Regions from separate parts of the Aerococcus sp. NPDC058936 genome, predicted to be linked through region 1. Evidence: riboswitches for the same ligand, from Rfam matches in the RefSeq annotation. Region 1 holds a riboswitch; each other region holds the start of a gene.

Region 1 (8,285 bases):
TCTTCTAATCAAAGAAGGAAACATTATCTTTCTTTGGCAAGTGTATAAATTATAGTCATATAACAAAATTCCTTTATTATGTTGTAGGGTTATAAACACTTTTCGCATTACTTGACATATTATATGGGTACAATGTATGATTAATCTAAAGTATGAAAGGGCTATCATTTACCGTGATACTAAATACTCGGCGAATTGGTGTTTGTCTACAAAGACAACGATAACACCTTTCATTGTCGAAAATGTTGAAGACTATACTGAAATAAATGTGCACAACGATGCTAAAGATGGTCAAACGTTGACTTAATTAACCAAATAAATTTATAAAGGAGTTTTATCATTATGGCGAAATTACCAAAAGATTTCTTATGGGGTGGCGCGATTGCTGCTCATCAAGCTGAAGGTGGATGGGATGCTGGTGGAAAAGGGCCAAGTGTTGCTGACGTAATGACTGCCGGTGGGGCTAATCAACCGCGTGAAATTACTGATACAGTTGAAGAAGGTCGCTACTATCCAAACCATGTGGCCGTTGACTTATACGGTCACTACAAAGAAGACGTGGCTTTATTTGCAGACATGGGCTTAAAAGCTTTCCGTACGTCAATCAACTGGACACGTATTTTTCCGAATGGGGACGATGCTGAACCAAATGAAGAAGGCTTACAATTCTACGATGACTTCTTTGATGAATTATTGAAATACAACATCCAACCAGTCATTACCCTTTCACATTTTGAAGTGCCTTTAAACTTGGCAAAAAACTATGGTGGTTTCAAAAACCGTCAAGTAGTGGACTTCTTTGTGAAATTTGCGGAAACAGTTTTTGAACGCTACAAAAACAAAGTCAAATACTGGATGACCTTCAACGAAATCAACAATATGATGGACTATTCAAATCCTATCTTCTTGTGGACTAACGCAGGTGTAACGGTTGAAGAGGGCGAAGATGCCAAACAAGTGATGTACCAAGCAGGTCACCATACTTTAATTGCCTCAGCCTTAGCGGTTGCAGCTGGTAAGAAAATTAACCCAGACTTTGAAATTGGTGCCATGGTATCTCACGTGCCAGTTTATCCAAAAACAGGTGAGCCAGCCAACGTATTCTTAGCTGAAGAAACGATGCGTATGCGCTACTTCTTCCCGGACGTACAAGTCCGTGGTTACTATCCAAACTACGCCTTGAAAGAATTTGCCCGCGACGGCATTGAAATTCCTTTCCTAGATGGCGATGAAGAAATCCTTCAAAACGGGAAGGTTGACTACTTAGGTTTCTCTTACTACATGTCGACAATGGTGGATAAAGATGCCCCATTAACGCCAACAAACAAGGTTCACGGTGGCGTACCGCATGAAGTGGATAATCCCTATATTGAACGGTCAGACTGGGGTTGGGCAATCGACCCAATTGGTTTACGTTATACCCTAAACCGCTTCTACGACCGTTACCAAGTGCCATTGTTTATCGTGGAAAATGGCTTGGGACTTGTAGATGAGTTTGACGCTGACGGCCAGATCCATGACCAGGCACGGATTGCTTACTTACGCGACCATATTGAACAAATCAAATTAGCTGTTAACGAAGACGGGGTTGATTTAATGGGTTACACACCGTGGGGCGTGATTGACATCGTATCCTTTACTACAGGGGAAATGAAAAAACGCTACGGTATGATTTATGTTGACCGTGACAATGAAGGAAACGGCACCTTAGCTCGTTCTAAGAAAGAATCATTTACATGGTACCGTAAAGTCATTGATTCAAACGGCGAAGACTTAGCTTAAACTTAACGAAAATTAAAAAGGCGAAATGCACTCTTTTGGAAGCGCATTTCGCCTTTTTTCGCGTATATATAAATTGTAGGGCGGATTACTCACCAACCATACCATCGCCGTCACGGTCATCCATATATGGATACAACCAATGGTCAGCATAAATAGGCATTGAAAAGCCTGCCGCTTTGGCTTCTTTAATGGTTACCTGTCCGTTGCCATTTGCATCAACCGAACTGACATCACCACCAGACGCTGGTGCGGTAGTAGCTGGTGCACTTTCAGCTGCAGGGGCAGTTTCAGAAACGGTCGAAGATTGGTTTAAGTTTGATAGTGATTCATCTTGTGACGGGCCTTCAGGACCTACAGATGAACCGTCTGCGTAGTTAATTTCAACATCTGGTTGAATGTTTGGTACATAGATATTGAATTGAATAGTGGCGCCATTATCTTCAATAGAGAAGCCTTCCATGTAAACACCGGATGCCAGTAGGTTTTCCCCTTCAAATGCTGGTGTAACGCGGTAGCGCACATGGTTTTCTGTTTCTTCAATATAGTTAGCCACAAAGTTTTCAAAGGGCAACATTCCTTCCGTATTAAACCATCTAGTCCCAGTCATCAAGTTGCGGGCATTGGCATCTTCACCAGTTAATTGGTGGCCAATCAAATGAGACCGGTTATATAACCAACCACCAGAAACATTGGCATATTTGGCTTGTTGCCAGCCAGTTGGCTTGATATCTGAAATATCGCCACGTTCTGTAGTAGGCATGAGCTCGACGCCGAGGACAGCGTTTGCGGCGGTTACTCGACCTAAACTATCTAGTTCACCGTATGATTCGTAGGCTTCAGTCGATGTAATATCTGCATCTGTAAAGTAAGGGGTGTTATTGTTAATTTCTATATACGTTTGCCCAGTTGGTACTGTCCGTACTTTTGTCAATTCAGCGCTTGCTTGGCTGGCAATTTCACTTTCAGCTTTAGCTTTAGATTCAGCTGCTGCTTTTTCTTTAGACTCTGCTTCAGCACGTTTCTTAGAAGAAGCTTGGCGTGCACTTGATTCAGCAGCTAATTTTTTGTCATAAGATTCCTTGGAGGATTTGCGTGACGCATCTTCAGCAGACTTAGCTGCCGCGTCTTCGGTCGCTGATTCAGAATCATTAGCGGAATGCTCATCAACATCTTGATCTGAGGATATGACTTGTGCTTGTGATTGTAGAGCGGTTTGATTGGCCTCGGTTTCACGAGTGTCTATTGAAAAGATGACAATCGTACCGATTAATGCAGCTGCAAAGGCAATCAAGCTATTTCTGAACCATCGATTATTTGGTTTAATCTTGTAGAAAAACAAGGCCAGAATAGGCGCAACAAGTAAAATGAATGGTGATAGCATGATAAAGACTATCAATAGAGCAAAGTAAGCCAACAAACGTAACCAGTTAATATTCTTTTTCTTCATTATTTATAATTCTCCCAAAATATCTGTTCTCTCCCATATTGCCTAACATTATATCGGCCGTCATCAGAAACTGCAATGACTATCGTGCTTTTATTTATAAAATATAAAATAGACAAAGTTATTTCTCGGCAAGGGATCACTAAATCGATGTCTGTAGTCTTTTTACAATAATTATCAGGCGAATTTCTGGTATGATACTTGTAATAGAAAGCCGATTGAGGTGAAATTATGTTAGCGAAAGAAGAATTACCGATTTGCCCAGTGGCGACAACGGTCGATCTAATAGGGAATAAATGGAAAGTTTTGATTATTCGAGAATTATTGAAGGGGACTTACCGTTTCAATGAATTGCACCGGTCTATTGAAGGGATTAGTCAGAAAGTCTTGACGGAAAACCTCCGTAAGTTGGAGTCAGACGGGATTATCCAGCGGACTGTTTATGCAGAAGTACCACCAAGAGTGGAGTATTCCTTGAGTGAATTGGGTGATACCTTGAGGCCTATTATTGAAGTGATGCGGGCCTGGGGGAACGATTATTTGAACGGCAACCTACCGGGAATTAAAAATTCAGAAAAAAATTAAATTTTTTTTGCTGGCAAAGCCTTGGTATCTGTCATTACTTACCAATAAGTAAGTAGCTAAGGAAAAAGTGCCTACTTTTAGTAAGTGGATTTTCGTGGTTAAATATACCTATAAACAAGTAACCAAGAAACTTACAAATGAAAGAGGTATATAAACATGGCAAATATTACAGTATTCGGTAAAGGTAACATGGGTTCAGCAATCGGTGGCTTATTCCAAGAAGCAGGAAACGACGTCGCTTACATCGGTTCACAAGACGGTAAACAAGCATTAGGCGATATTGTTGTATTGGCAGTGCCTTACGCAGCAGTAGATGGCATCATCTCTAACTACGCTGACGAATTAGCAGGCAAAATCATTGTTGATATCACAAACCCAGTAAACTTCGACACTTTCGATGGTTTAGTTGTGCCAGCTGACTCATCAGCAGCCCAAGAAATCCAAGCAAAAGTAAGTGGTGCGAAAGTTATCAAAGCCTTCAACACAAACTTTGGCACTACATTAGCTTCTAAACAAGTTGGCGATAACACAACAACAGTTTTAGCAGCTGGTGAAGCAGAAGCTAAAGCAGCCTTCAAAGATGCTTTAGAAGGTAGCGGCTTGAACTTTGTAGACGCAGGTGAATTATCACGTGCTCGTGAATTAGAAGCAATCGGCTTCCTACAAATCACATTAGCAGCCCGCGAAGAAATCGCTTGGACAGCAGGATTTGCACTAGTTAAATAAAGCCCGATATTGAGACTAGAATTAGTTATAAAAATGTAATAGATTTAACACAACCACCAACGACTTAGTGCATACTAGCTTGTTGGTGGTTTTTATTTTGTTCTATCTACAATAAAAATAAGCCGCGATTCCCGGGGTAGTGGGTTTCACGGCTTTTAGGGGTAGGTATTTTAATCTAGTTGATCACTTTATTTGGATCAAAGTCGGTGTGTGTATTGGCTGTTTGCGTAGCTTGTTTTTCGTTGTAATTATCTAATAAGGACATAGCAATCGTCGTCAAGACACCAATTACGGCTGCGTCATCCACAAATCCCAAGGGACCGAAGATATCCGGCAACACATCAGCTGGGAAGACGGTATAAGCGAGTGCTAATCCAGTAATCGCCTTGATATAGGTAGGTGTTTCCTTATTAAATAAGGCTTTGGCGAACTTGCCCAAGGTCATTTTTGATGTTTGTTTCATTGCGTACATCATCCTTTCTCATGTCTATATATTAATGGGAAAAAAGGGTAGATGTATCCGTCCTAAGACCTAATTTAGGCACTTGTCTTCGTTAAATCTAGATACATGATATGCATATCCACATAACGACCGTCTTTCACTTGGAAACCGCCTGGAATTGTCCCCACAATTTCAAAGCCAAATTTCTCGTAAGTATGGATAGCAGCCTTGTTTTCAGCTACAACCGCGTTAAACTGAATCCCTCTAAAACCGCATGTTTTAGCTGTTTCAATGGATTTTGCTACCAAGTCATTGATCAAACCTTGACTCCGGAAGGCTTTATTCACTGCGTAAGTCCCGTTAGCTACGTGACTTGCCCGACCTTCGTTATTTGCTTTAATCAGGTAGTAGCCAGCAATCTGATCATCCACCAATAAGACGTCAACTTGGTCATAAGCATCCAGTTTCTTCTCAAAGGCGGCCCTTGAATAAAGGTCTAAACCAGGGAAGGCGACACCATCCACCAAAATATCGTTCCATATTTCTCTAAGGACTTCCGTGTCGACTTTGCTGTAATGTTTAAAATTTTTCATTCTGTTAGACCTCCTATAAATTTGTATCGAATTTTCCCTTATTATACCCATACCAGCTACACCAGTCCAATAATCATCTGATGGATTTCATGGTTTTACTCATATTGAAAGGGTTGACATTCTTTTAAAAGATTGTTTGAATAGAGTTAATTCATAGAGACATTTGGGGTGCTGTGACAGCTGAGATTATACCCATGGAACCTGATACAGTTAATACTGGCGAAGGAAAATGTAGTAAATATTGTCAAAAATATGATTCGTTTGGCTTTTTTCCTTGCTATCATTCATTTGGACGACTATTTCCCCCTTTTGTCGAATACTGACAGGAAAGGGGGCTTTTTTGTTTGCCAAAAGGTGTCTAGATAATTGAACACCAATAATACTTCATCATAATGATTTAAAAGATGCGATATTGAAAGGATTTAAAAGATGACAATCGATTTATATACATTAAAAGCTTTACCAACTTACGACAACCCCTTCCCATTAGCTAAAAGTCCGCTAATCCAGTGCTTAACCAATACTGTAACGGTGGAATCAGTGGCCAACGCCTTGTTATATGTGGGGGCGGCACCAGTCATGGCAGACCAGGCAGCTGAGATGGAAGATTTCTTCAATCAAAATGACGGGGCCTTGATCAATATTGGGAGTTTATCGCCTGAGAAAATCCGCAACATTTTATTGGCTGCTAGAACAGCTGAAGAAACAGATACGCCTTTCGTTCTGGATTTAGTAGGTGTTTCAGCCAGTCCCTTGCGTAACGACTTAGCCCAAGAAATCAGTGCATCCACACCAGATGTCATCAAGGGAAACTTGTCTGAAATGCGGACCTTCTGTGGTTTAGGATCAACAGGAAGAGGTGTTGACGCAGGGGCCGATGACCAAAGCAAGGCGGCCTTAGTGGAACTGGGTCAAGCCATGCAAGAATGGGTGTCAGACCATGCCGGCACAACGCTATTAGCCACTGGACCAGTAGACATAGTCGCTGACGCATCAGGCATTTACTATTTGAAAAATGGGGTAGACAATCTGGGGCGCTTTACTGGGACAGGAGACATTGTCGGCGCCTTGGTAACAGCCTTATTAGGTGCTGGCCAACCCGTCCTAGATGCTGTGATTTTAGCGGTATCTTACTTTAATTTATGTGGTGAAAAAGCGGATGCCACAACAAGAGGACTAGCCGATTTTAGACAAGCAACATTGAATAACCTGTCCCTATTGTTAGAAGACGATGATTGGTTAACAGGTATTAAGGGAGGTCAGCTATAATGGATTACAGTTTATACCTAGTCACAGCGGGTTTTGATTACCAAGAAGACGCCTTTTTACAAGTGGTTGAAGACGCGGTCAAGGCGGGGGTTACTTTGGTTCAATACCGGGACAAGACAGCAACCAGCCGCGATGCTTACGCCTTAGCCCAAAAATTGAAAGCCATCACCGACCGATATGATGTGCCTTTGATCATCAACGACCGGGTGGACTTAGCGTTAGCGGTGGATGCAGTGGGCGTCCACATTGGTGACGACGAATTGCCAGTTGACGTGGTCAGAAAACTCATCGGACCAGATAAAATTTTAGGGGTTTCAGCCAAAACCCTAGCGCGAGCTGAAGAGGCCTACCAACAAGGGGCGGATTATTTAGGCGTGGGAGCCATCTTCCCAACAACCACCAAGGATTCCAGCCTAGTGACGGTGGATACATTACAGACAATTACCAATCAAGTAGCTATCCCAGTTGTCGCAATTGGCGGCATTCAGCTAGGAAATGTCAAAACATTAGCCGGAAGTGGGATTGCAGGGATTTCAGTTGTTTCTGAAATCATGCTGGCAGATTCAGTGACACAACGCGTAAGGGATTTAAAGGCTGAAGTAGCAGATATGTTGGAGGTGGACTAAATGGTAAATTCAACACCACAAGTAGTGACAATCGCTGGGTCTGACTCAGGTGGGGGTGCAGGAATTCAAGCCGACTTGAAAACTTTCCAAGCCCGAAAAGCCTTTGGTATGTCGATTGTGGTCGCCTTGACTGCCCAAAACACCCTAGGCGTCCAATCGGCCTTACCGGTACCCTTGGACTTTATCGATGCGCAATTTGCCTCTTTGAAAGCGGACTTCAAAATAGGCGCTGTCAAAACAGGCATGTTATTTAACGGAGCATATGTAGAGAATGTGGTTAAAAATCTGAAAGAGGTAGACTTTGGACCTTTAATCGTTGACCCAGTCATGGTGGCTAAGGGTGGTCACCAACTGTTGGATCAAGACGCCATCGACGCCATTCAAAATAAATTACTCCCTCTTGCGACCATAGTCACACCAAATATCCCAGAAGCAGAAATCATCGCTGACATGACTATTGAATCAGAAGCAGATATGTTGGCGGCAGGATTGAAGTTACAAGGATACGGGGCCAAAAATGTGATTGTCAAAGGGGGCCATTCAAAAGCAGAACGGGCCAGAGACCTAGTCCTCTTTGAAAACGGGGAACAATTATGGCTGTCTAGTCCACGGGTCAATACAGAAAACACTCACGGGACAGGGGATACCTTGTCAGCCGCAATCGCAGCCGAATTGGCTAAAGGAACTGACTTGAAGGACGCCATCATTATCGGTAAGCAGTTTATCCAGGGTGCGATCGCAGACGGAATCGATGTCGGCCATGGTCATGGACCAACCAACCACTGGGCAGACTTGTCAGATGATATCGTCGTTGAAAG
Region 2 (8,285 bases), on a different contig from region 1:
TTAAAGAATTGAACTACCTAAAGGACCATGGCATTGATGTGAGCGGCTTACGTATTTCAGACCGTGCCCATGTGATTTTACCTTATCATATTGAGTTGGACCGTCTTCAAGAAGAAGCTAAGGGCGACGACAAGATTGGTACAACAATTAAAGGTATTGGCCCAGCATATACTGACAAAGCTAGCCGTAGCGGTATTCGTGTGTGTGACTTATTAGAAAAAGATACTTTCGCTGCTAAGCTAAAGGCGAATCTAGAATTTAATAACCAAATCATTACGAAAATCTACGGTGGCCAAGCCTTGAACTTTGAAGAAGTTTATGAAGAATACTACGCTTATGGCCAAGAAATCAAAGGCTATGTAGCGGACACATCAGTGATTATTAATGACTTCTTAGACCGTGGTGAAAATGTATTATTTGAAGGTGCTCAAGGTAACCTATTGGATATCGACCAAGGTACATACCCATATGTAACATCATCTAATCCAGTTTCTGGTGGTGCGACAGTTGGTACTGGTGTTGGACCAACACGCTTTAATAAAGTTGTGGGTGTAGCCAAAGCTTATACTTCTCGTGTTGGTGAAGGTGCCTTCCCAACTGAATTATTTGATGCAGTTGGTGATCAAATCAGAGAAGTTGGGCGCGAATTTGGTACAACTACTGGCCGTCCACGCCGTGTGGGTTGGTTCGACTCTGTTGTGATGCGTCACTCTAAACGTATCTCTGGATTAACTGATTTATCATTGAATTCAATTGATGTATTGTCAGGACTAGAAACAGTAAAAATTTGCGTAGCCTATGAGACATCAGACGGGACACGTATTGAACATTATCCAGCTAGTCTGCAACAATTAGCTGAATGTACACCAGTTTATGAAGAGCTACCTGGCTGGTCTGAAGATATTACTGCTTGTAAGACTTTAGAAGAATTACCAGCAAATGCACGTCAATATGTTAAACGTGTATCTGAGTTAGTCGGTGTAAATATTGCAACATTCTCTGTGGGTCCAGATCGGACGCAAACAAACATTTTAGAAGATATTTGGAATAGCTAATTAGATACAAGATTTATAAGATGTTCATAAGCGGGGCTTTGATAGTCCTGCTTTTTTCTTTTAAGTAATTATCAAAGTTTAGATGAAATTGAAAAGATTTGCACTTACGAAACTAGGATAGAAATCAAGCATTATTAGGAGTAGTTTTAGATGAATCAAATTGATGATAAAAAATTCACCATGTGAGCTATTTAACATTTATTTTTTTGGAAATTGAAAAAATGGCGACTTTATCGTTGACAAGTGTAATCAGTCAAGGTATATTAGGTTTATTAGATTACAAGTGTAAACATCATAAAAACACTTACATAAACAAGGAGCGATTTAACATGAATACGAAAACTTACTTAATTCCAGATATGTCGTGTGCCCACTGCAAGGCGCGTATTGAAAAGGAAGTAACTGGCTTAAAAGGTGTTGAAGTGGCGGATGTACCGGTTGAAAGTAAAGTTCTAACGGTCCGATTTGATGATCAAGTAGTAGATAGTGCGGCCATTGTGGCTGCTGTTGCGGAAGCAGGCTATACAGCCAACCCGCAATAATTTTCATCTAAAGGAGAATCTATAATGAAAGAGACTTATACAATTGAAGGCATGACTTGTGCATCCTGTGCGCAAGCGGTCGAGAAATCGGTCGCCAAGTTAACCGGCATGGATGCTGCGAATGTGAACTTGGCAACTGAAAAGTTAACGGTTACTTATGACAACCAAAAAGTTTCAGAGGCTGATATCACTCAGGCAGTTGAGAATGCAGGTTATAAGGTGGTGAAGAATTTATCGGCGACTAGCTTTGAAATTGAAGGGATGACCTGCGCATCTTGTGCCCAAGCGATTGAGAAATCGGTAAGTAAATTAGCTGCTGTTTCCTCGGTGAATGTGAATTTAGCCACTGAAAAAATGACAGTGACCTTTGATGAGGCGGCCTTAAATGTTTCTGATATTGTCCATACAGTTCAAGATACGGGCTACCAAGCCAAATTAGAAACCAGTGAACAGGAAGGGCCTAGTCAAGCTGAGCGTCAAAGTGCCCATATCCAAGCTTTATGGCGTCGCTTTTTGTGGTCTACCATATTTACTGTGCCTTTACTTTATATAGCAATGGGTCCCATGCTACCCTTTGGCGGTTTACCCTTACCTGAATTCTTGAATCCAATGACCAATGCCATGAATTTTGCGGTGATCCAGTTGTTGCTGACCTTACCAGTTGTCTATTTGGGACGCGACTTTTACAAAGTGGGTTTTAAAGCCCTCTTTAAAGGACATCCCAATATGGACTCCTTGATTGCTATTGGGACAGGGGCAGCGCTTGTTCAAGGGGTTGTGATGACAGGTCTATTGGTGTCTGGCCAGCTGCATGTAGGCCACGGTCATCCCGACTTATACTTTGAGTCAGCGGCGGTTATTTTGACATTAATTACTTTAGGGAAATATTTGGAGGTTGTGTCTAAAGGCAAGACGTCTGAAGCCATTAAAAAATTGATGGGCTTGGCACCGAAAACGGCCCGAGTAATGCGCGACGGTCAAGAGGTTGAAGTAGCGATTGACCAGGTGGTGACGGGCGATATTTTAGTCGTTCGCCCTGGCGAGAAAATTCCAGTTGATGGCGAGGTCGTTGAGGGCAGCTCAGCGGTTGACGAAGCCATGATTACTGGGGAAAGTATCCCAATTGAAAAAAGGGTAGGCGACCAGGTTGTTGGCGCGTCTATCAACAAAAATGGGTCATTCCAATTCAAGGCCACAAAGGTCGGCAAGGACACAACCCTTGCGCAAATTATCCAACTTGTTGAAGAAGCACAAGGGTCTAAAGCGCCAATAGCCAAGTTAGCGGACAAGATATCCGGTATTTTCGTCCCCATTGTGATGGGCTTAGCGGCGATTTCTGGACTTGCCTGGTATTTCCTAGGGCAGGAATCATGGGTATTTGCCTTGTCAATTACCATTTCCGTTCTAGTGATTGCTTGTCCGTGTGCCTTAGGTTTGGCGACGCCAACAGCGATTATGGTGGGGACTGGTAAGGGTGCTGAGAATGGCGTCCTGATTAAGAGTGGCGATGCCCTAGAGGAAACCCATAAAGTTCAAACCATTATTTTTGACAAAACAGGTACCATTACCGAAGGCAAACCGGTGGTGACAGATATTAAAGCTTTCAATGGCACGGATGCGGATGATATCTTGCAAGTTGCGGCGTCTGCAGAAGTGGGGTCAGAACACCCACTAGGTGAAGCGATTGTAGCTGAAGCTAAGGACCGCAAGTTGACATTAACGCCTAGCCAAGATTTCCAAGCGATTCCTGGACACGGCTTACAAGTTAGCTTGAATGACCAAATCGTTTTGCTAGGCAATAGTAAATTAATGGCTAATCATAATATAGATTTATCGGTTGCAAGAGCTGTGGCTGACCAATTGGCTGCTGAGGGTAAAACACCCATGTTTGTTGGGGTTGACGGCCAATTATTAGGAATTATCGCAGTAGCGGATACGGTCAAAGAAAACTCTGTAGCAGCTATCCAAAAATTACACCGAATGGGCATTGAAGTGGCCATGATCACGGGTGACAACAAGGGGACTGCTGAGGCGATTGCCAAACAAGTGGGCATTGACCGGGTTTTTAGTGAAGTCTTGCCGGAAGACAAGGCCAATGAAGTGAAGAAATTACAAGATGAAGGCTTACACGTGGCCATGGTTGGTGACGGGATCAATGATGCGCCAGCTCTTGCCCAAGCCAATATCGGAATTGCCATTGGTTCAGGGACTGATGTAGCCATTGAATCAGCAGATATTGTCTTGATGCGTAGCGACTTAATGGACGTGCCAACAGCGGTTGAATTGAGTCGGGCAACCATTACCAATATTAAGCAAAACCTATTTTGGGCTTTCGCCTATAATACGGTTGGGATCCCAGTTGCCATGGGTATCCTCTACCTGTTTGGTGGTCCATTACTAAGTCCTATGTTTGCTGGTGCAGCCATGAGTTTATCGTCTGTTTCAGTATTACTGAATGCGCTGAGATTGAAGGGCTTTAAAGCTAAAGCTTAAGTGACGATTATAATAGATAAATTATAACCACCCTATTTTTTGGGGCCAGGGGGATATCTTAGGATGAACCTTGGTCTTTTTATTATATAAAAAAACCAAATGCGATTTTTGAGTTCAAACCCTTGATTTTTCCCAAAAATGGGCGTAAACTTTCACTATTGCAGATAAAATTTACATTTGGATTGGTAGCTCAGTTGGTAGAGCAACTGACTCTTAATCAGTGGGTCCAGGGTTCGAGCCCCTGCCAGTCCATTAAAAAAAGGCACTAAATCAATGTTTTGATAATATTGATTTAGTGCCTTTTTGGATTGAATTTGAAAAGTAGCGAAAATACTTTATATAAAGTTTGAGAAATATTGAGTAATTTAAAATATAAACGCAGCTCTAACGACATCATATTTTTGACCATCTGTAATTGAATCTACACCAAATCATTCACCGGACTCGACCAATATACTCTAAGGGAATAGTCTTATTGAGTTCGCTCTGAAATACATCAATAATCTTAATCTCTTTCGCTCCTTCGTAATACTATATCTCAGTTCTATTTTATTTAAATTGATAGACGGATATATCCGCTACTTTTACTTCCTTGATATTTCTAATAAAGTAAGAAATCATAAAAAATGATGCAAGGTTATATGCATTATACTGCTATTTTCTGTTGTAATTGAAAAACATTATATAAATTGCCGCTTTCATTTTCTAAATCGATGTGTTAGTATCGGAGATACATTCATATAGTAGTGACATTTGGGGTGCCGAAAGCTGAGATTATACCCATTGAACCTGACACAGTTAATACTGGCGAAGGGAAATGTAAAAATGTTTATGATACGGAAACTATCTGACCAAGTGTGTCTGGATAGTTTATTAAAGTGTCTAAAACAAGAAGCGAATTCGCCTTTGCTCACCCCTTATGCCTCTATTTTTAAAATATAGGAAAAGGGGTTTTTTTGATGGAAAAATTTAAATGGGCCTTGCCCGACGTCATCTTTTTAGCATTTCTAGCTTTCTTATTTGGAGCCGTATTTATGGGCGCTGGTGTCCTGTATGCCGTTTTAGTGTCCCTATTAACACCGTTTGGTTTAACGCCTTTTGCCAATGAAATCTTATTTGGTATGTGGACGATTGCGGCGCCAGTGGCGGGTATGTTGATCCCGAAAGTGGGCAGTGCCTTGTTAGGTGAGGTCTTTGCCGCTCTTGCCGAGATGCTATATGGGTCATATTTTGGGGCTGGGGTGTTACTTTCTGGCTTAATTCAAGGACTGGGTACTGAAGCGGGCTTCTTTGTTACCAAATACGAACGCTATGATACGACTACTTTAGTTTATGGTGCTATTGGGACAACGGTATTTAGTTTTGCCTTTGAATTCTTCAAATTTGGCTATGCGACTTATGGCCTTGGTTTGGTCGTGGCTTTATTCTTAGTTCGTTTGATTTCAGTAACATTTTTCGGTGTCTTCCTAACTAAACAAATCGTTAGCCTGTTCAACAAGGTACAAGCCAAAGGAATTGCCCAATGAGCGCCTTAGTACAAATTAGTGACTTGGTTGTCCGGAAAAATGAGACCGTCATCCTAGACAGGATTTCTTGTGATTGGCAGCTAGGTGATTTTATCTTACTGACAGGTGATAGTGGTAGCGGGAAAAGCACCCTCATCCATACCCTAGCTGGCTTCAATGGTGCAAGCTTTCAAGGGAATGTTGTAGTCGATGGCCAGCGGGTGTCAGACTATACCATTCCAGAAAAAGCCCAGAAAATTGGGTTGATGTTTCAAAATCCGGATCAACAATTTACCATGCGCACCCTGGAAAGAGAATGTTTCTTCGCCTTAGAAAATTGCGGTCTACCCTATGACCAGGCCAAAGCGCGGTTAAATCAAGCGGTTGACGATTTGGGTATCAGACATTTATTACAGCAAGACTTGATGACCCTGTCAGGTGGGGAGAAGCAGCGGGCGGCCTTGGCCATCTTGATTGCAGTCAATCCACCAGTTTTCTTATTAGACGAACCCTTTGCATCAATTGACCCAGCATCTAGAGTTTTCTTGATTAACATGTTGGCGAAATTAAAACAGCAAGGCAAGTTGATTGTGGTGGTAGACCATGAGTTGACTGACTATAAGGGGCTCATCAACCGATTCTTTATCATGCGAGACGGGCAACTTTCTGAAGCAGATGTAGCCAACTTACCGGAAAAAGCGCCTATTCCATTGTTGACTACTCGTCAAGCTAGCAGCGAATCAGCTTTCACCTTGGAAAATATTGCGATCAAACAAGGCGAAAAAACCTTGCTTCACCAAGACAAATTCATTTTTCAAAAGGGGGTATCCACCCTAACTGGCGATAATGGGGCGGGGAAATCGACTTTATTAAAGGCCATGGCCCAGTTACACCCTTACAAGGGCAAAATGCGGTTTCAGGACCGGAGACTTTCAAGGTTTTGGGGCAAGAAAAACTTATACGAATCGCTCACCTTGGCTGTTCAAGATGCAGCCCAACAATTTGTGACGTTGGAAGTGGCGAGTGAGTTACGGTTTCCAAATGAAGATGCTGGTGAAATTCGTGACCGCCAGATGCAGGCTCTTGAAGACTTGCATATCAGCCACGTTTTAGACCGAAGTTTATATCATTTAAGCGAAGGGCAGAAGAAGATGGTGCAATTAATCGCCTTATTGAGTTTAGACCACCAGTTTCTAATGCTGGATGAGCCTTTTGCGGGTTTGGACCAGAAAGCCAGTGATTACTTTGCAGATTGGATTGAAGACAAGAAAAGAGATACGGATTTCTTGATTGTGTCTCATCGCCTGGGTCCGCTTGAAGGTGTAAGTGATCATCATATTCACTTGTCTAATCAAGTGCTAAAGGAGGTTTGATAGTTGATGGAAGAGAAGAAAACAGCGATTCCAGCTATTTTGGCCTTGGTATTCTTGTTCACGATTGAAATATCTTTTACCTATTCGGTTTGGCTGAATATTTATGTCTTATTGATGGTTGTAGCCTACTTAGCTATTAAAAAACGGTTTGGTGTACTGGTATTTTTATTAGCCCTACCTTTTATTCCTGCCATAACCACTTTTTGGTCGGTCTATATCCAAGGAAGTGGACTAGATGATGCTTGGGTATTATTCACTAGAACCTATGCCTTTGCGGCTTTAGGAATAGGGTTTATGATTGCGGTTGACTTACAAGATTGCTTACTAATTTTTGAACAGTATAAAGTGCCGGCTATTTTTATCTATGGCTTGTTGGTTGTGATACATGCTGTGCCTGAAATTCAAAGGGAAATCAAGAGTATGCATGATGCCAGTTTATTAAGGGGGAAGAAATTATATCCATGGTCACCTCTCTATTATGTGAAAGTGATCTTTCTAGCCCTCAATTGGCGGGATCGGTACGCAGAAGCCATGTATTCTAGGGGTTTCTCTGAAGACCAGCCTCGCCACCAGTACCGTCATTGGAAAATGTCTACACCAGCTATTGTTTTATGCATGAGTTTAATTATCGTCGGCAATATGATTATGAGATTGGAGAATATGATTTGATGGAAAAGACTTTTACAGAAATCGCCCGCAGTCAAACGAGACCCTTTTGGGAGGGGAGTTTCAACCATCCTTTTATTTTGCAGTTACAAGATGGGACGTTACCCATTGAAAACTTCCGTTACTATTTGATCCAAGATGCTTATTATTTGCGTCACTTTTCAGCTCTTTATGATAAAGTCGCAGAAATTACTGATGAGCCTGCGTTAAAGACGCAGATGCTTGAAAATGCCAGCCATTTAGCGGAAGGTGAATTAGCCATCCGTGCCAACTTTTTTGAAGAATTGGCGGTAACAAATGACGAATTAAAAGGGACCGGCGTTGCGCCAACTGCTTACCACTATGTATCACATATGTACCGGCAGTTAGTGGAAAATAATGATGCAGTTGCAGCGGCTAGTTTATTGCCATGTTCTTGGCTGTATTTTGAAATTGGTCAACGGTTAAGACAATTAAATGTGACTTCACCTGTCCCAATCTACCAAAGATGGATTGAGACATACGGTGGGGAAGAAGCAAGTGAGGCTATCGAAAAGGAATGCGCCCTACTGAACCGTCTGTACGCTGAGTCTAGTCAGGAAGACCAGGATAGTATGGTATCCGCATTTGTCGTAAGTGCTAGAATGGAATTTAATTTCTGGGAAATGGCTT
Region 3 (8,285 bases), on a different contig from region 1:
TCTTTTTATGAGAAAATATACCAGTTATGATAGAAGAAAAGGAGTTGTTCAGATGATTACTATGGAAGATATTATTCGCGAAGGACATCCTACCTTACGCAAGAAAGCTGAAAAAATTACTTTCCCAGTTTCTGATGAAATTCGTCAGTTAGCTGATGATATGATGGAATTTTTACGCAATAGCCAAGATGAAGAATTAGCTGAAAAATATGGTTTACGTGGTGGCGTTGGGATTGCTGCGCCACAATTAGATGTATCTATTCAAATGACTGCCCTATTAGTGCCCGACTTGATGGATCCAGAAAATGCCGAGCCATTATTAAACGGTGTATTCTTAAATCCGCGCGTTGTCAGCCATTCTGTTGAAGGTGTTTGTCTTCGTGAAGGTGAAGGTTGTTTATCTGTTGACCGCGACGTACCAGGTTATGTTCCTCGTCACGCCCGCATTACAGTTACTTACAACGATATTGACGGTAACGAATATAAGAAACGTTTCTCAGGCTACCCAGCCATCGTATTGCAACATGAAATTGACCACTTAAATGGGATCATGTTCTACGACCACATCAGTGAGGAAACACCATTCGCCCTTGACGAGCATACCCACTTGTTAGGCGACGAGTAATGTAAGATTAATTATTTATCAATATACGAAAAAATGATGCTGGATTTCGATTCCGGCATCATTTTTTTGCGTTATTTGATTTCGTCTTGTATACGGGCTAACAGTTCAACTGCTACACCGACTTTACTTTGTTTTTCTAAAAGATGCTCACTATCTTTAGTGATTAAGGTCACTTGATTGTCATCTGTATTGAAGCCGATTGTTTGGTCTGAAACGTCATTTGCTACAATCATGTCGACGCCTTTTCTAACCAACTTATCGCGCCCGTATTCAATGACATTTTGTGTTTCAGCAGCAAAGCCAACGGTATAATGCCCTTCTTTAGGCAGACTAGATAAAATATCAGGATTTTCGGCCAATTGAATGGTCAACCCATCTTGATTAGATAGTTGGTCTTTTTTCATCTTTTGATCAGCTGGATGGGCAGACCGGTAGTCAGAAACAGCGGCAGACATGATAACAATCTCCTTGTCTGTGACATATTCGTGCATGGTGTCATACAAATCTTGTGCTGATTCGACGGTGACCACTTCTATGCCGGGTAGAACAGGCAGATTTTTAGCATGGTCAGTACGGACTAGGGTCACTTGCCCGCCAGCAAGGGCGGCGGCATTGGCGATAGCCAAACCCATTTTGCCAGAAGAACGGTTGGTCAAGAAACGGACGGGGTCTAATCTCTCGGTAGTCCCGCCGGCTGAAATCAATAGTTTATGACCGGTTAAATCAAGATTTTTAGCCTGCTTATCGATGGCAATGTAAGCTAATAAGGCTTGGAACACGGCTTCAGGGGCTGGCATCCGGCCTTTACCCTCATAACCTTCTGCCAGGAATCCGGTATCTGGTTCTACCACAATATGGCCGTCTAAACGGAGTTGGTCAACATTACGCTGAGTAGCTGAGTTGGCCCACATTTTCTCGTTCATAGCTGGCACGAATAAGAGAGGCGATTTCAAGGCCAACATCATGGATAATGCTTCGTTATCCGCAATGCCATTAGCAAATTTTCCAATTGTATTGGCGGTCGCTGGCATAACGATAGCGTAGTCAGTCCAATCAGCTAAAGCGATATGGGCCACAGTATCGGGGCTATTGGCCCCTTCAACTAATGGTGGATATTTGATTAGAACTTCAAAGGTAAATGGTGTGACAAATTGCTTAGCAGACGGTGTCAAGGCCACACGCACATTAGCCCCCGCTTTAATGAGGGTACGGACAAAATCTGGGATTTTATACGCCGCGATGCCACCTGTGACAACAACTGTTAAATTTAATCCTTTAAGCATGGTCTCCTCCGCTTTCCAATTGACTTATTCTCCAGTTAAAATATCCACAACTGTTGCCTTCATATCCGCTACAGTCGATACACGGTTGTGGCGTACTTCAGCAGTTTGGATTTCTTTGATGGCATTTGGATAATCGCGGTTTCCTGCAGATTGAATGTTGGCTACCAATTCATCGTCAGTCGCATGTTCAACATCTTGTCCAATCGCTTTCAAAACAGCTTGCGGGAACTTGTATGGGCTAGCTGTTGACACAACAACGCTTGGTCCACTTAGGGCATCTTTGGCCTTCAATTTTTGTAGACTCGCTGATGCAACACCAGTATGTGGATCCATTAAATAGTCGTATTCTTGGTATACGCGGTCAATTTCAGCTTTAGTTTCATCCTCGTCGGCGAACTCGCCAAGGAAGGATGCAAATTTCTCGCTAACATCAGCTGGGAATTCGTACCGCCCTTTTTCATCTAAGTCATTCATCAAGGCTGACAATTGAGCCACGTCATCTCCTAAGGCGTGGAATAACATCCGTTCGAAGTTGCTTGAAACCAAGATATCCATAGATGGTGAAATCGTTAATTTGAACTCACGGTTTTTGTCATAAACACCTGTATTAAAGAAGTCGTATAAGACAGTGTTATCGTTAGAAGCACAAACCAATTTACCAACCGGAAGACCTAATTTTTGTGCATAGTAACCAGCTAAGATGTCCCCGAAGTTTCCTGTTGGGACCATAAAGTTGACCGGACTGCCTGCTTCAATTTCTTCATGTTTCACTAATTGGGCATATGCGTAGAAGTAGTACACCACTTGCGGAATTAAGCGCCCGATATTCATTGAGTTGGCTGATGAAAATTGGATGTTTTCTGACGCTAAATCAGCGCGTAAAGCTTCATCGTTAAATAAGCGTTTCACTTCTGTTTGTGCATCATCAAAGTTCCCTTCAATCGCCACCACAAAGGTGTTATCCCCTTTTTGGGTTACCATTTGTTTTTCTTGAATAGTCGAAACCCCACCTTGTGGGTAGAAGACAATGATTTTTGTACCTGGTACATCTGCGAATCCAGCCATTGCTGCCTTACCAGTGTCGCCTGAAGTAGCTGTCAAAATGGCAATCTCTTTGTCGTTGGCATTCATTTCAGCTGATTTCTTCATTAAATGCGGTAAAATTTGTAGTGCTAGATCTTTAAAGGCAATCGTTGGACCGTGGAATAATTCTAAATAGTAGTCATCGCCAACTTTTGCTAAAGGCGCAATCACATCCGTATCAAATTTTTCATCATAAGCCCCATCGATACATGCTTTTAAATCCGCTTCTGAAAAGTCATCAAAAAAGATAGACATAACAAAATAAGCCAATTCTTGGTAGGTCATCTCTTTTAATTCAGACCAATCAAGGTCAATACTAGGCCATTCTGTTGGGACGTAAAGCCCGCCATCAGTTGCTAGTCCTTGAACAATGGCTTGTGAAGCTGTCACGATATTATCCTGGTTACGTGTACTTTTAAATTGCATCTTAATCCTCCTAAGCGACTCCTATTACCTTGTTGATCATTTTTATCTATGTCAGTCACTCTTTATATTTGCTTTATTTTACCATAGAAGGCACATTTATGGCAGTGTAGGCTACTTTTTCTCATAATTCTCTATTAGAAAATTCATATGAATTATTGCATGTTTATAGCTTAAAATAGATTTTATTACTCACATGTGTTAACATTAATTGTGTTCCTAAATTTTTAAATTGTAGGAAACGTAAATACAAACGTATATACTCAGGAGGTATTCGAATGAAATTTACAGCTCAAAAACGTGATGGCTCTGGTACTTCAGCAGCTAAACAATTACGTAAAGAAGATTTAGTTCCAGGCGTTGTGTACGCTAGTGACTTAGATCCAATTAACATCTCATTATCAGTTTCTGATGTAGAACAAATTCGTCGTGAATTAGGTCTTAACTCAGTATTTGATTTAGAGTTAGATGGTAAAACACATACAGTTTACGTACGTGAAATTTCACAATCAGCGTTGAAACCAACTATTTACAACATTTCTTTACAAGCGATTAAAAAAGGTCAAAAACTTGAAATGCCATTATCTATCGTTATTGTTAACGAAGATGCTTTAGCAGATCAAGAAGGTGTAGCTTCTACAACAACACTTGAAATTGATGTTGTTGCTGACCCAGCAACCGCGCCAGACTCAGTTGAAGTTGACGTTACAGGCTTAGCTATTGGTGACTCAGTAACTGCTGGTGACTTAAAACTTGCTAGCGACATCGAATTAGTAACAGATGCTGAAGAGGTTGTTGTATCTATTTCTGCGCCAGTTGAAGAGCCAGAAGAAGTTGACCCAGATGCAGAGGTTGCTGAACCAGAAGTAATCGATGAAAAAGAAGGCGAAATTGTCGAAGATACTGAAAACTAAGAGTTTTCGATTTCTTTCATCAAAAAAACCGGAGTGATTTATTTCACTCTGGTTTTTTTCTTTAAAAATTAGAAAACCTTTGGCTTTTATTTTAACAAATAACTATATGCATGAAAAAACAGGGCATGATTGCTACGTCACTGCCCTGTTTTGCTCGCGGGTATTTATTTTTCAACTAGGATAATTTTCTTATTAGTTTTGATTAGTAGATAAGAGATGGCATAGCATGCGCCCCATGTCGCAAGTCCCGACATGCCGTTCATGATAGCTGAGTACACCCATGGGCTCATGCCTTCTGGTGCGTATTGCCCCCAAAAGGCTACACCGGCTAGAAAATGAACAAAGTATTCTGCAAATATGGCGATGAAAGTAGCCAATCCAATATATAGGAAAAGATTTTTTTCATGATTGTTCTTTGCTGCTTCTTGGATTTGTAGGGCAAAAATACCCGCTAATCCTGCTAAGGCAAAGGCAAATATATATTCTATAATACCTTGTACTGGAGTTAAAATACTGGCAAATCCAGAAATAAATTTAATCAGTCCTAACAAGAATCCTGACAGTAAACCAGCACGAATCCCTCTTCTAAACGCTACAATATAAATAATGGCTAGTGATATTTGGACTCCGAAACTTGGGCCAATGTCAATCGGTATCATCGATACTATAAAAGCAATTACTGCTGCAATAGCGGCCTCGATATTTTCATTTAACTTAACTGATCTCATTTCTTCTTCTCCATTCTTTTGTAGGCACAGTGCAAGCTATTTTGAAATATCAACAAAGTAAATAAAAAATCGCATCTATCACAATTGTGACAAACACGACCTCTCAATGTATTCAACGATTTAACGCATTAAATCATTCACCAACAAATGGCTATTGAACACTTCCTTACGCCAGTATAAACCGGATCAAGTTATGAGGGTCTGTTTTTAAACATCTCAGCAAAAGCTCCCCTAGTGCATACAAGTATATTATTTCTTTTAGTATATGCTTTTCTTGCACCTTTAGCAAGTGGTAATCACAAACATTTTATAATCGTTCTGACTTAAGGTATAATAGTATTGAGCGTTGGTTGATTAAAACCACACTATTGTATTAATATCATCAATATGATATATTTTTAAGAACATATTTTTGCATTCTTTTATTTTGAGGCCTATGGGGGGAAGAAATTTGAAGCTATTTTTTTCAAATAAAGCGATCAATAAATTGCAATCATTATCACAATTTGAACATATTTGTTTAAGTGATACACAATATTTACGTATTTCTAATGAACAGGAAGTTGACCTAGTTTTGCGGACCAATGAGACGGATTTTTCCGCCTATGACGAGGTACTAGAAACCCATATTGGCCAAGTTCCCATAAGAAAGAATGCTTTAAAATTTTTAGGCCATGACAACCGCATCGATTTCGACGACTTTAGACAAGTTTTCGTTTTAATCGTTGATGGTCAGGTGATGAACGATAATATCTACCTACAGAAAGCGCAATAATTTATAATTCTTAAACTAAACGGGCTAGGTATACTGGTCCGTTTCTTTATTGAAGAAGGAGTAAATATGTCTCAAAACAAATTCCAAGCTTATTATAAAAAGTCTCGGCAAGAACGTATTGATATTTTAGTAGACAAGGAACAAATTACCGGTGACCAAGGAGAATTCTTAAAGAATGGTCAGGGCTTAACTGTTGAAATCGCCGATAATATGGTTGAAAATACCCTTTCTACCTACCGTCTCCCTTATGGTCTAGGACTCAACTTCCTAATCAACAATCGAGAGGTCCAAATTCCAATGGTTACTGAGGAACCTTCTGTGATTGCGGCTGCATCAAATGGTGGGAAAACGATTCAGCAAGCTGGTGGATTTAAGACACAAGTCAACCAGCGTCTGATGACTGGACAAATTGCCTTTACGGGGGTTGAAAATGATACCCAAGCCCTACGTTTTGAAAACTGGGTGAATGAAGTTGCAGATGACTTACTAGCTGTTGCCAATGCTGCCTACCCTTCTATCGTTGGACGTGGTGGCGGTGCGCGGTCCATCCGCAGTCAATACTACCCAGCAAGCGCTCGTAGCGCCCCTTTTTTCGTTATATATCTAACCATTGATACCAAAGAAGCGATGGGTGCGAATATGATGAATACCATGTTGGAGGCTTTAAAAGCTTATATCATACACCATGTGGATTTTATTCCTGGTCTTGATGGGTTGATGGCTATTCTATCGAATTATGCAGTGGAAGCTACGGCAACGGCGACTTGTGAGATTCCAGCCCAGCTATTGGATAAGGGGGAGGTTTCAGGAAGTGAAGTTGCTAGAAAAATAGCATTAGCGAGTCAGTTGGCTCAAGTGGATGTATACCGGGCAACTACTCACAACAAGGGGATTATGAACGGTGTAGATGCTTTTGTATTAGCTACAGGTAATGACTGGCGAGCAGTTGAAGCTGGTGTGCATGCCTATGCGGCCAGAGACGGACAATACCGAGGATTGGCCACTTGGTCATACGACGTTGACCGCGAAGTGCTAACTGGTGCCCTTACCTTACCTTTAGCTTTAGGTGCTGTTGGTGGGTCTATTGGTATCCATCCAACTGTTCAAGTGACCAAGTCCATACTAGGTCAAGCAGACGCTAAAACACTGATGGAAATTGCTGTATCACTTGGGTTAGCCCAAAACTTTGCAGCCGTCCGAGCCCTTGTTTCTGAAGGTATTCAAGCTGGACATATGGAACTACAAGCCAAGTCCCTAGCCATCCAAGCAGGTGCACAAGGTGACCAGGAAATTAACCAATTATTATCAGCATTAGAAAAAGCTGATCACAAAAACTTGGCGACCGCTAAAGAATTATTAAAGAAATTACGAAATGCCTAAAAAAATCGTTACCTGCTTGAAGTTCAGTTTACTTCTTGTAGGTAACGATTTTCTTTATTTATATAGTCGTTTATGATCTTCAACACCGGCTAATTGGAATTGCTCTTCATCTTCAGATAAGACTAATTGACTACCATCTGTTGGTAATTCTTCTTGGAAAATCAATTCATAATCGGCAACGGATAATTGTACACGATTGTCTAACATTGCTACGTGCCTATCTACTGCTAGCATATCTTTGAAACCATCTACTAAAGAAATAGAGAAGAATTCACCAACTGCACCTGAACCATAAGAATACAATCCAATAGTGTCCCCAGCTTCAAGATTTTGACTTTGGTCTAACAAGGATATCAAGCTTAAATATAAAGAACCTGTATAGATGTTACCAACGCGTTTATTATAAATACGACTTGCTTCAAATTGGTCGGTTAGATTAGCTTGTTTAGCTTCATCCACTTCTGGCAATAATTGGCGTAATCCTTTTAAGCCCATTTTTGAATAGGGTAAATGGAAGGCTAAAGCCTTAAAGTCAGCTAACGTTTTATTGGTTCGTTTTTTATATTCAGTCCACACTGTCTCTAAGTAAAAGAGGTATTGTTCATTAGAGAATTTACCATCTACTTGGGCATATGTAGAATAATTTGGACGCCAGAAGTCGTAAATGTCCCCAGTGTAAGAAACAGCATCATCATTGATCACAGCCACACGAGGGTCTTTACTGATTAGCATAGCCACGGCACCTGCCCCTTGTGTTGATTCTCCTGACGTATTCAAGCCGTATCTAGCTATGTCAGTTGCAATCACCAAGACTTTTGACTCAGGATGACGAGCAATATGGGATACCGCCGTTTGAATACCTACAGTTGCTGCATAACATGCCTCTTTCATTTCAATAGCACGAGCAAATGGGTTAATCCCCAAAAGCTGGTGTACATGGACTGCCATTGCTTTTGATTGGTCGACACCTGATTCTGATCCCACAATAATGAAATCTATTGCCTCTTTATCTTCTGCTGTTAAAATTGGCCAAGCTGCATTAGCTGCCATTGAAACTGGATCTTGGGTTAAGGG

The links. A riboswitch is a leader RNA that binds a small molecule or an ion and turns the genes downstream of it on or off. The one in region 1 is predicted to bind thiamine pyrophosphate.
Region 2: another riboswitch for thiamine pyrophosphate. It lies ahead of ACFW0C_RS03795 (ECF transporter S component); the one in region 1 lies ahead of ACFW0C_RS08085 (hydroxyethylthiazole kinase).
Region 3: another riboswitch for thiamine pyrophosphate. It lies ahead of thiT (energy-coupled thiamine transporter ThiT); the one in region 1 lies ahead of ACFW0C_RS08085 (hydroxyethylthiazole kinase).

Annotation. Positions count from the first base shown of each region.
Region 1 is NZ_JBHYKZ010000009.1:77,991-86,275, reverse strand. Features, by position in the region: gene ACFW0C_RS08115 (6-phospho-beta-glucosidase) at 343-1,782, shown strand; gene ACFW0C_RS08110 (DNA/RNA non-specific endonuclease) at 1,868-3,229, opposite strand; gene ACFW0C_RS08105 (winged helix-turn-helix transcriptional regulator) at 3,458-3,811, shown strand; gene ACFW0C_RS08100 (NADPH-dependent F420 reductase) at 3,968-4,537, shown strand; gene ACFW0C_RS08095 (YkvA family protein) at 4,713-5,000, opposite strand; gene ACFW0C_RS08090 (GNAT family N-acetyltransferase) at 5,075-5,572, opposite strand; TPP riboswitch at 5,727-5,817, shown strand; gene ACFW0C_RS08085 (hydroxyethylthiazole kinase) at 6,002-6,841, shown strand; gene thiE (thiamine phosphate synthase) at 6,841-7,467, shown strand; gene thiD (bifunctional hydroxymethylpyrimidine kinase/phosphomethylpyrimidine kinase) at 7,468-8,285, shown strand, end outside.
Region 2 is NZ_JBHYKZ010000003.1:187,929-196,213, reverse strand. Features, by position in the region: gene ACFW0C_RS03815 (adenylosuccinate synthase) at 1-1,055, shown strand, start outside; gene ACFW0C_RS03810 (heavy-metal-associated domain-containing protein) at 1,385-1,597, shown strand; gene ACFW0C_RS03805 (heavy metal translocating P-type ATPase) at 1,619-4,090, shown strand; tRNA gene ACFW0C_RS03800 (tRNA-Lys) at 4,270-4,342, shown strand; TPP riboswitch at 4,835-4,923, shown strand; gene ACFW0C_RS03795 (ECF transporter S component) at 5,050-5,616, shown strand; gene ACFW0C_RS03790 (ABC transporter ATP-binding protein) at 5,613-6,968, shown strand; gene ACFW0C_RS03785 (energy-coupling factor transporter transmembrane component T family protein) at 6,975-7,637, shown strand; gene tenA (thiaminase II) at 7,637-8,285, shown strand, end outside.
Region 3 is NZ_JBHYKZ010000007.1:55,757-64,041, reverse strand. Features, by position in the region: gene def (peptide deformylase) at 53-625, shown strand; gene coaBC (bifunctional phosphopantothenoylcysteine decarboxylase/phosphopantothenate--cysteine ligase CoaBC) at 697-1,908, opposite strand; gene thrC (threonine synthase) at 1,933-3,423, opposite strand; gene ACFW0C_RS06805 (50S ribosomal protein L25) at 3,693-4,328, shown strand; gene thiT (energy-coupled thiamine transporter ThiT) at 4,493-5,056, opposite strand; TPP riboswitch at 5,203-5,299, opposite strand; gene ACFW0C_RS06795 (iron-sulfur cluster biosynthesis family protein) at 5,508-5,831, shown strand; gene ACFW0C_RS06790 (hydroxymethylglutaryl-CoA reductase, degradative) at 5,898-7,211, shown strand; gene ACFW0C_RS06785 (hydroxymethylglutaryl-CoA synthase) at 7,266-8,285, opposite strand, start outside.